2 linked regions of the Rhodopseudomonas sp. BAL398 genome follow. The protein of the gene in region 1 interacts with the protein of each later gene in a pairwise test. Links are inferred from orthologs where the notes say so. Each region holds a gene or a part of one and is shown in the gene's direction. Other genes may lie near its edges.

The links. The genes of interacting proteins can lie anywhere in the genome.
Region 2: the proteins of RBJ75_RS19735 (region 1) and RBJ75_RS07055 interact in binary tests that used the Escherichia coli proteins (3 or more experiments, as listed by UniProt). The link is inferred for Rhodopseudomonas sp. BAL398 from one-to-one orthologs.

Annotation. Positions count from the first base shown.
Region 1 is NZ_CP133111.1:4,180,818-4,185,548, forward strand. The notes cover bases 723-4,256. They hold RBJ75_RS19735 (2-oxoglutarate dehydrogenase E1 component), read left to right. Parts: upstream 723-1,095; coding sequence 1,096-4,056; downstream 4,057-4,256. Other genes in these bases: sucD (succinate--CoA ligase subunit alpha), read left to right, coding at 723-967; odhB (2-oxoglutarate dehydrogenase complex dihydrolipoyllysine-residue succinyltransferase), read left to right, coding at 4,134-4,256. Also shown: sucC (ADP-forming succinate--CoA ligase subunit beta), read left to right, coding at 1-83; more of sucD, read left to right, coding at 83-722; more of odhB, read left to right, coding at 4,257-4,731. UniProt on the Escherichia coli protein: E1 component of the 2-oxoglutarate dehydrogenase (OGDH) complex which catalyzes the decarboxylation of 2-oxoglutarate, the first step in the conversion of 2-oxoglutarate to succinyl-CoA and CO(2).
Region 2 is NZ_CP133111.1:1,473,052-1,477,122, forward strand. Bases 336-3,209 are described here. They hold RBJ75_RS07055 (ABC-F family ATP-binding cassette domain-containing protein), read left to right. Parts: upstream 336-764; coding sequence 765-2,654; downstream 2,655-3,209. Other genes in these bases: RBJ75_RS07050 (hypothetical protein), read left to right, coding at 483-677; RBJ75_RS07060 (hypothetical protein), read right to left, coding at 2,735-3,209. In the rest of the region: ndk (nucleoside-diphosphate kinase), read right to left, coding at 1-279; more of RBJ75_RS07060, read right to left, coding at 3,210-3,310; RBJ75_RS07065 (DNA polymerase III subunit chi), read right to left, coding at 3,423-3,875; RBJ75_RS07070 (leucyl aminopeptidase), read right to left, coding at 3,885-4,071. UniProt on the Escherichia coli protein: Genetic data indicate it may be involved in ribosome assembly or function.

The DNA of each region.
Region 1 (4,731 bases):
ATTCCGGCCTCAACGTGCTGCCGGCCGATAATCTCGACGACGCCGCCCAGAAGATCGTCAAGGCCGTCAAGGAGTCCGCATAATGTCCGTCCTGATCGACAGCAACACCAAGGTCATTTGCCAGGGCTTCACCGGCAAGAACGGCACCTTCCATTCCGAGGCCGCGATGGCCTACGGCACCAAGATGGTCGGCGGCACCTCGCCGGGCAAAGGCGGCTCGACCCATCTCGGCCTGCCGGTGTTCGACACCGTCGCCGAAGCGAGGGACCGGACCGGGGCCGACGCCTCGGTGATCTATGTGCCGCCGCCGGGCGCCGCCGACGCGATCTGCGAGGCGATCGACGCCGAGATCCCGCTGATCGTCTGCATCACCGAGGGCATTCCGGTGCTCGACATGGTGCGGGTGAAGCGCTCGCTGGCCGGTTCAAAGTCGCGGCTGATCGGCCCGAACTGCCCCGGGGTGATGACCGCCGGCGCTTGCAAGATCGGCATCATGCCGGTCAATATCTTCAAGCCCGGCTCGGTCGGCATCGTGTCGCGCTCCGGCACGCTGACCTATGAGGCCGTGTTCCAGACCACCAGCGAAGGCCTCGGCCAGACCACCGCGGTCGGCATCGGTGGCGATCCGGTCAAGGGCACCGAATTCATTGACGTCCTTGAAATGTTCCTGGCCGACCCCAAAACCCTGTCGATCGTCATGATCGGCGAAATCGGCGGTTCCGCCGAGGAAGACGCCGCCCAATTCCTGATCGACGAAGCCAAGCGCGGCCGCAGCAAGCCGACGGTCGGCTTCATTGCCGGCGTCACCGCGCCTCCCGGCCGCCGCATGGGCCATGCCGGCGCGATCATTTCGGGCGGCAAGGGCGATGCGGGTTCGAAGACCGCAGCGATGGAGGCCGCCGGTATCACGGTGTCGCCATCCCCCGCCCGGCTCGGCACGACGCTTGCCGAAAAATTGAGGTCTTGATTCATAGCTTGTCTGTTTCCCGGCTTACATTTTCCAAAATTCAGGTAAAAGGTGCACTATGTTGCTGATCCGGTAACCGGATCGGCTGTCGCCCTGTTCGTTGCGACACCCAAATTCAGGACGCAATCATGTCTCGCCAGGACGCGAATGCCGCTTTTGCCCTTTCTTCGTTTCTGCAGGGCGCCAATGCCAGCTATATCGACGACCTCTATGCACGCTTTGAGGCCGATCCCGGCTCGGTCGACGCCGAGTGGCAGGAGTTTTTCAAGAGCCTGAAAGACCAGCCCTCGGACGTTCAGAAGAACGCCGAGGGACCGTCCTGGGCGCAGGCCAACTGGCCGCTGACCCCGAACGACGATCTGACCTCGGCGCTCGACGGCAACTGGGCCCAGGTCGAAAAGGCGGTCGGCAGCAAGATCGCCGCCAAGGCCAAGGCTCAGGCCAAGGGAACCGAGCCGCCGGTCGACGTCAACCAGGCGACCCGGGATTCGGTGCGGGCCCTGATGCTGATCCGCGCCTACCGGATGCGCGGTCATTTCCACGCCAAGCTCGATCCGCTCGGGTTGGAACCGGCGCGCGACCACGAGGAGCTCGATCCGCGCACCTATGGTTTCAGCGAGGCCGATTACGACCGCCGGATCTTCCTCGATCACGTGCTGGGGCTGGAATACGGCACGCTGCGCGAGATCGTCGCGATCTGCGAGCGGACCTATTGCCAGACCATGGGCATCGAGTTTCTGCACATCTCCAATGGCGCGCAGAAGAGCTGGATCCAGGAACGCATCGAAGGTCCCGACAAGGAGATCAGCTTCACCCGCGAGGGTCGCCGCGCCATCTTGATGAAGCTGATCGAGGCCGAAGGCTTCGAGAAGTTCTGCGACCTGAAATTCACCGGCACCAAGCGGTTCGGGCTCGACGGCGGCGAATCGCTGATCCCGGCGCTGGAGCAGATCATCAAGCGCGGCGGCAATCTCGGCGTCCGCGAAATCGTGTTCGGCATGCCGCATCGCGGCCGGCTCAACGTGCTGACCCAGGTGATGGGCAAGCCGCACCGCGCGCTGTTTCACGAATTCAAGGGCGGCTCGGCCAATCCCGACGAGGTCGAGGGCTCGGGCGACGTCAAATATCACCTCGGCGCCTCGTCGGACCGCGAATTCGACCACAACAAGGTGCATCTGTCGCTGACGGCGAACCCGTCGCATCTCGAAATCGTCGATCCGGTGGTGCTGGGCAAGGTCCGCGCCAAGCAGGACCAGCATGGCGATCTTCCCGAGGAGCGGGTCTCGGTGCTGCCGCTGCTGATGCATGGCGACGCCGCCTTCGCCGGCCAGGGCGTGGTTGCGGAATGTTTCGGCCTGTCCGACCTGAAGGGTTACCGCACCGGCGGTTCGATCCACTTCATCGTCAACAACCAGATCGGCTTCACCACCTATCCGCGCTATTCGCGCTCCTCGCCCTATCCGTCCGACGTCGCCAAGATGATCGACGCGCCGATCTTCCACGTCAACGGCGACGATCCGGAGGCGGTGGTGTTCGCGGCCAAGATCGCGGTCGAATTCCGGCAGAAATTCCACAAGCCGGTCGTCATCGACATGTTCTGCTATCGCCGCCACGGCCATAATGAAGGCGACGAACCGGCTTTCACCCAGCCGATGATGTACCGCAAGATCGCCGGCCATCCGACCACGCTGGAAATCTACTCGAAGCGGCTGATCGCCGACGGGGTGATGACCGAGGGCGAGATCGACAAGGCCAAGGCCGACTGGCGCGCCCGGCTCGACGCCGAGCTCGAGGCCGGCACCGGCTATCGGCCCAACAAGGCCGACTGGCTCGACGGCAAATGGGCCGGCTTCAAATCCGCCGACCAGGAAGAGGATCCGCGCCGCGGCATCACCGGCGTCGACGTCGCCGCGCTGAAGGCGATCGGCAACAAGATCACCAAGGTCCCCGAGGGCTTCCGGGTCCACCGCACGGTGCATCGCTATCTGGAGAACCGCGCCAAGGCGATCGATTCCGGCATCGGCATCGACTGGGCCACCGGCGAGGCCTTGGCGTTCTGCACCCTGCTGCTGGAGGGCCACCGGGTCCGGCTGTCCGGCCAGGATTCCGAGCGCGGCACCTTCTCGCAGCGCCATTCGGTGCTGTTCGACCAGGAAGACGAGACCCGCTACACCCCGTTCAATCACCTCAGCCCCGACCAGGGCCATTACGAGGTGATCAATTCGCTGCTGTCGGAAGAAGCCGTGCTCGGCTTCGAATACGGCTATACGCTGGCCGAGCCGAACGCGCTGACGATCTGGGAAGCGCAATTCGGCGACTTCGCCAATGGCGCGCAGGTGTTGTTCGACCAGTTCATCTCGTCGGGCGAACGCAAATGGCTGCGGATGAGCGGCCTGGTCTGCATGCTGCCGCACGGCTATGAGGGCCAGGGGCCGGAGCATTCGTCGGCGCGGCTCGAGCGTTTCCTGCAGATGTGCGCCGAGGACAACATGCAGGTGGTGCACCCCACCACCCCGGCGAACTTCTTCCACGTGCTTCGGCGCCAGCTCAAGCGCGAGATCCGCAAGCCGCTGATCCTGATGACGCCGAAGTCGTTGCTGCGCCACAAGCGCGCGGTGTCACGGCTCGACGAACTCGGCGCCGACACCAGCTTCCACCGCATCCTGTTCGATGACGCCGAGAAGCTGCCGGACGAGAAGATCAAGCTGGTCGCGGACGACAAGATGCGCCGCGTCGTGCTGTGCTCCGGCAAGGTCTATTACGATCTCTACGAGGAGCGCGAGCGCCGCGAGATCAACGACGTCTATCTGTTGCGGGTCGAGCAGCTTTATCCGGTGCCGCTGAAGGCGCTGGTCCAGGAGTTGTCGCGCTTCAAGCAGGCAGAAATCGTCTGGTGCCAGGAAGAGCCGCGCAACATGGGCGCGTGGCATTTCATCGAGCCCTATCTGGAATGGGTGCTCAATCAGGTCGGCGCGCCGAATAAGCGGCCGCGCTATGCCGGCCGCCCCGCCTCGGCTGCGACCGCGACCGGCCTGATGTCGAAGCATCTGGCCCAGCTCAAGGCCTTGCTGGACGAGGCGCTGCGCTGACGGCCAGACCATTTGTTCGAGAAGCGATCAGGCGGGGATCCCGGTAAAGCCGGCGACGCCGCAAAAGGAAAGACAACATGACTGAAATTCGCGTTCCGACGCTCGGCGAATCAGTGACCGAAGCCACGATCGGCCGCTGGTTCAAGAAGGCCGGCGATGCCGTCGCGGTCGACGAGCCGCTGGTCGAATTGGAAACCGACAAGGTGACCATCGAAGTACCGGCGCCCTCCGCCGGCACGCTCGGCGAGATCATCGCCAAGGACGGCGAGACCGTCGCGGTCGGCGCGCTGCTCGGACAGATCACCGAAGGTGCCGCCGGCAAGGCCGCCCCCGCCAAGGCGCCCGCTGCGGCAGCCCCTGCTGCCGCCCCCGCCGCTGCGCCGGCCGCAGCAGCCGCGCCGGCGCCGACAACCAAATCCCCGCCCGCCGATACGCCGCAGGCGCCGTCGGTACGCCGGCTGTCGGCCGAGAGCGGCGTCGACGCCTCGACCGTGCCGGGCTCCGGCAAGGACGGCCGCGTCACCAAGGGCGACATGCTGGCGGCGATCGAAAAGGCGGCCTCGGCGCCGACCCCGGTCAATCAGCCCGCCGCGGCGGTGCAGGTCCGCGCCCCGTCGCCGGCCGACGACGCCGCCCGCGAGGAGCGCGTGAAGATGACGCGGCTGCGCCAGACCA
Region 2 (4,071 bases), 2.7 Mb from region 1 along the record:
GGTGGCGCCCATCACGTCACGATGCTTGAGCACGGCGTTCTCGCCCTCGAGCACCTGGACCACGACCGGGCCGGAGGTCATGAAATCCACCAGCTCGCCGAAGAACGGGCGGGCCTTATGGACCGCATAGAAGGTCTCGGCCTGGTCCCGGGTCATGCGGATGCGCTTTTGCGCCACGATCCGCAATCCGGCCTGTTCGATCAGGGCGTTGATCGCGCCGGTGATGTTGCGCTCGGTCGCATCGGGCTTGAGAATCGAGAAAGTCCGTTCAATCGCCATGGGTTGTCCTTGCTAAGCAGCTGGTCGGTGAGTTGCCGCGCTTATATCGACGCAGTTCCCGCACGGCAAGCCGGGCCGACGCGCCGACGGCCCCACATTCATTCAATGTTTACCGATTCAGCGTGCAATCCATTTGCTACGAAACTATTGGTGCCCCCAAGACTTGGTATGCAGCGACGAGACTGAACCGATTGGAACTCGCGATGCCGATGCGAACCGACAGAAACGAAACCATCGATGGAGTCACCAGCCGCTCGATCTGCGGCGCGATCGGCGAGCGACTGCGGCGTAACCTGCGTCCCGACGATTCGGAGCTGCCGCCGTCGATGCAACGCCTGCTGCTGGAAATGCAACAGCAGGAAAGCCGCGAGCGCCAGCAAACCAGTGAGCGGGCCTGAGGCTGCGAATCGCCCTCGCGGCACCCGTTGGCGGACATTTGATCCGATAATTGTTGCGTTTACGCCCGGTCCCGGTCAAAACGCCGGATGCTTTCAATCACAGACATTTCTGTCCGGATCGCCGGACGGCTTTTGATCGATCAGGGCTCGGCGCAGATCGCGCCCGGGGCCCGCGTCGGGTTTATTGGCCGTAACGGGGCCGGCAAGTCGACCCTGTTTCATGCCATTCGCGGCGAACTGCCGATCGAGACCGGCAGTATCAGCATTCCGCCGCGCTGGCAGATCGGAAGTCTGGCGCAGGAAGCGCCGAACGGACCGGAAAGCCTGATCGACGTGGTGCTGAAGGCCGATCGCGAGCGCGACGCGCTGCTGATCGAGGCCGAAACCGCGCATGATCCGCACCGGATCGCCGAAATCCAGACCCGGCTCGTTGACATTGACGCCCATTCGGCCCCGGCCCGCGCCGCCGCCATCCTAGGCGGCCTCGGCTTCTCCACCGCCGACCAGGCCCGGCCCTGCTCCGAATTCTCCGGCGGCTGGCGGATGCGGGTGGCGCTAGCCGCCACGCTGTTCTCGGCGCCGGACCTGCTGCTGCTCGACGAGCCGACCAACTATCTCGATCTCGAAGGCACGCTGTGGCTGGAAGACCATCTCGCCAACTATCCGCGCACCGTGATCGTGATCAGCCATGACCGCGACCTGCTCGACACCTCGGTCAACGAGATCCTGCATCTGGATCGCGGCAAGCTGGTGCATTATCGCGGCACCTACAGCGCCTATGAGGAGTTCCGCGCCAATAAGGAGGCGCTCGACGCTAAGAATGCCAAGCGCCAGGAGGCCCAGCGCAAGCATCTGCAATCTTTCGTCGACCGCTTCAAGGCCACCGCCTCGAAGGCGCGTCAGGCGCAGTCGCGGGTCAAAATGCTGGAGCGGATGAAGCCGGTCTCGGCGCTGGTGACGCAGGACGTCAAGGAATTCCACTTCCCTGCCCCCGAGAAGATCCTGTCGCCGCCGATCATCGCGGTCGACGACGTCACCGTCGGCTACGACAAGAAGCACCCGGTGCTCAAGCACGTCACGCTGCGGATCGATACCGAGGACCGCATCGCCCTGCTCGGCTCCAACGGCAACGGCAAGTCGACGCTGGTCAAGCTGCTCGCCGACCGCCTGGCGCCGTTTTCCGGCTCGGTCACCCGCGCCGACAAGCTGGCGATCGCTTACTTCGCCCAGCATCAGCTCGACGAGTTGAACGAGGACGGCTCGCCCTACGACCATGTTCGCAAATTGATGCCGGAGGCCACCGAGACCAAGGTGCGCGCCCGCACCGGCGCGATCGGCTTTTCCGGCAAGGCCGGCGACACCATCGTGCGGAGTCTGTCGGGCGGCGAAAAGGCCCGGCTGCTGTTGGGGCTGGCGACCTTCTTCGGCCCCAACATGATCATCCTCGACGAGCCGACCAACCATCTCGACATCGACAGCCGCGCCGCCTTGGCCGAGGCGATCAACGACTATCCCGGCGCGGTGATCATGGTGTCGCATGACCGCTACCTGATCGAGGCCTGCGCCGATCAGCTATGGGTGGTCGCCGATCACAAGGTCACGCCCTATGACGGCGATCTCAACGATTATCGCCGCACCGTGCTGTCGGCACGCGGCATGCGCTCGAGTTCGCGCGACCGCGGCGGCAACGCGCAGGATCGTGGCCAGGACCGCGGCAACGGCAAGCCGGCAGGCGGCAAATCCGAAAAGAAGGTGCCGCTGAAGCGCCAGATCTCGGAAGCCGAGGCCGAAATCGAACGTATCACCGGCATCATTGCCAAGATCGATACCGCGCTGGCGCTGCCCGGCCTGTTCAAGCGCGATCCCAAACAGGCCGCGCAACTCAGCAAGGCCCGCGCCGGCGCCGAAAGCGCGCTGCAGCGCGCCGAGGAGCAATGGCTGGCGGCGAGTTCGTCCTATGACGAGGCCCGCGGCTGAACGCCGTGTTGATTAAGCTGAGGTCGATCAGTCCCAAGCCCGCGCGGTGATCAAGCCGATCGCCGCGGCTGGCAAAGCGTTCAGCGCGCCGCGCGTTTGTGGTGTCGGGGCTTGGTGGATCGGGATGGCGCCGCCGCTTCCGGCAACCGCTCGATCGAGCGCAGCCGTCCGGCCCTGAAGGTATAGAGTCCGGCGCGCGGACCGCTCGAATAGGTCAGCGTCGCGATGCGGTCGCCGCGCTCATTGGCCGAGATGTTGACGCTGTCGGGGGCGCCGGCGCCGCGCGCGACGTCGCATTCGGTATGGCCGAGCGCGACGATTCCCGTCGTTGACGGTCCGGCGCCCGCCTCCGTGTCGGACAAGGCGCTGGCGCCATTCGCAGCGGGCGGCGCCATCCCGGGGCACATCCCGTTAGCGCTGATCAGATCTTCCGGCGTCACCGGCTTTTCCGGGGTCAACGGCGGCGTTTCGATCGACACGTTCTTGATGAACAGCCGGCCGGAGCGCTGGAACCAGGCGTTATCCCGCGACAACAGGTCTGATGAGAACATATCCGCCGTGCTGCCACAGCCGGCCAATAGCGGAGCCGTCAGCACCAGACCGAGCAATGCCCGCCGATAAGTAGATTGATAAGAAGAATGCTGACGCACGATCAAATTGGTCCCACCCCAAAGCCGCAAGCGGCTGTACAAACATCCATTTACGGCACCACCATGGCCGCTGGCGCGTTCATCAGCAACGCGGAATGTCATTAACCAGGTCTTATCACTAATTTCGCCGCCGCCAGCGGCCGTCCTCGTCCGCCTGCCAATAGGTGACATCGAAGCCGGCAGACTTGCTCTGGGTCCAGGCGGCGCGCGCCATCGCTACAGCGTCGGCATCGCCGCCATTGAACACCAACACCATGCGCTCATAGGCCTCCGGATCGGCGGGCAGCGCGGCGTTGTCGACCAGAAACCGGACGTTGGCCCGGTTCGGATTGCCGTCCTCCGCCATCAGCACGATCGGCTGATGCGCTGCATCAGCCGCCCGCCAGGTCGCATGCGGCAGAAACGAATCGTCGCGATAGGTCCACAGATGCGCGTCCAGCGCGTCGACGTGCTGTTCCGAACCGGACTGCACCACGACCCGCCAGCCACGCTCCAGCGATTTCTCCAGAAGTGCCGGCAACACCTTCTCAAGCGTCAAATTTTCCAGATGATAGAACAGCACTTCTGGCATTGCGCGCGATTACTTCTTGGATTTGGCTTCGTAGTATTCCGCCACCAGCCGATCGAGCAGCCGGACGCCATAGCCGGAGCCCCAGCTGTGATTGATGTCGGTATTCGGCGCGCCCATTGCGGTGCCGGCGATATCGAGATGCGCCCATGGGGTGCCGTCGACGAAGCGTTGCAGGAACTGCGCGGCGGTGATCGAG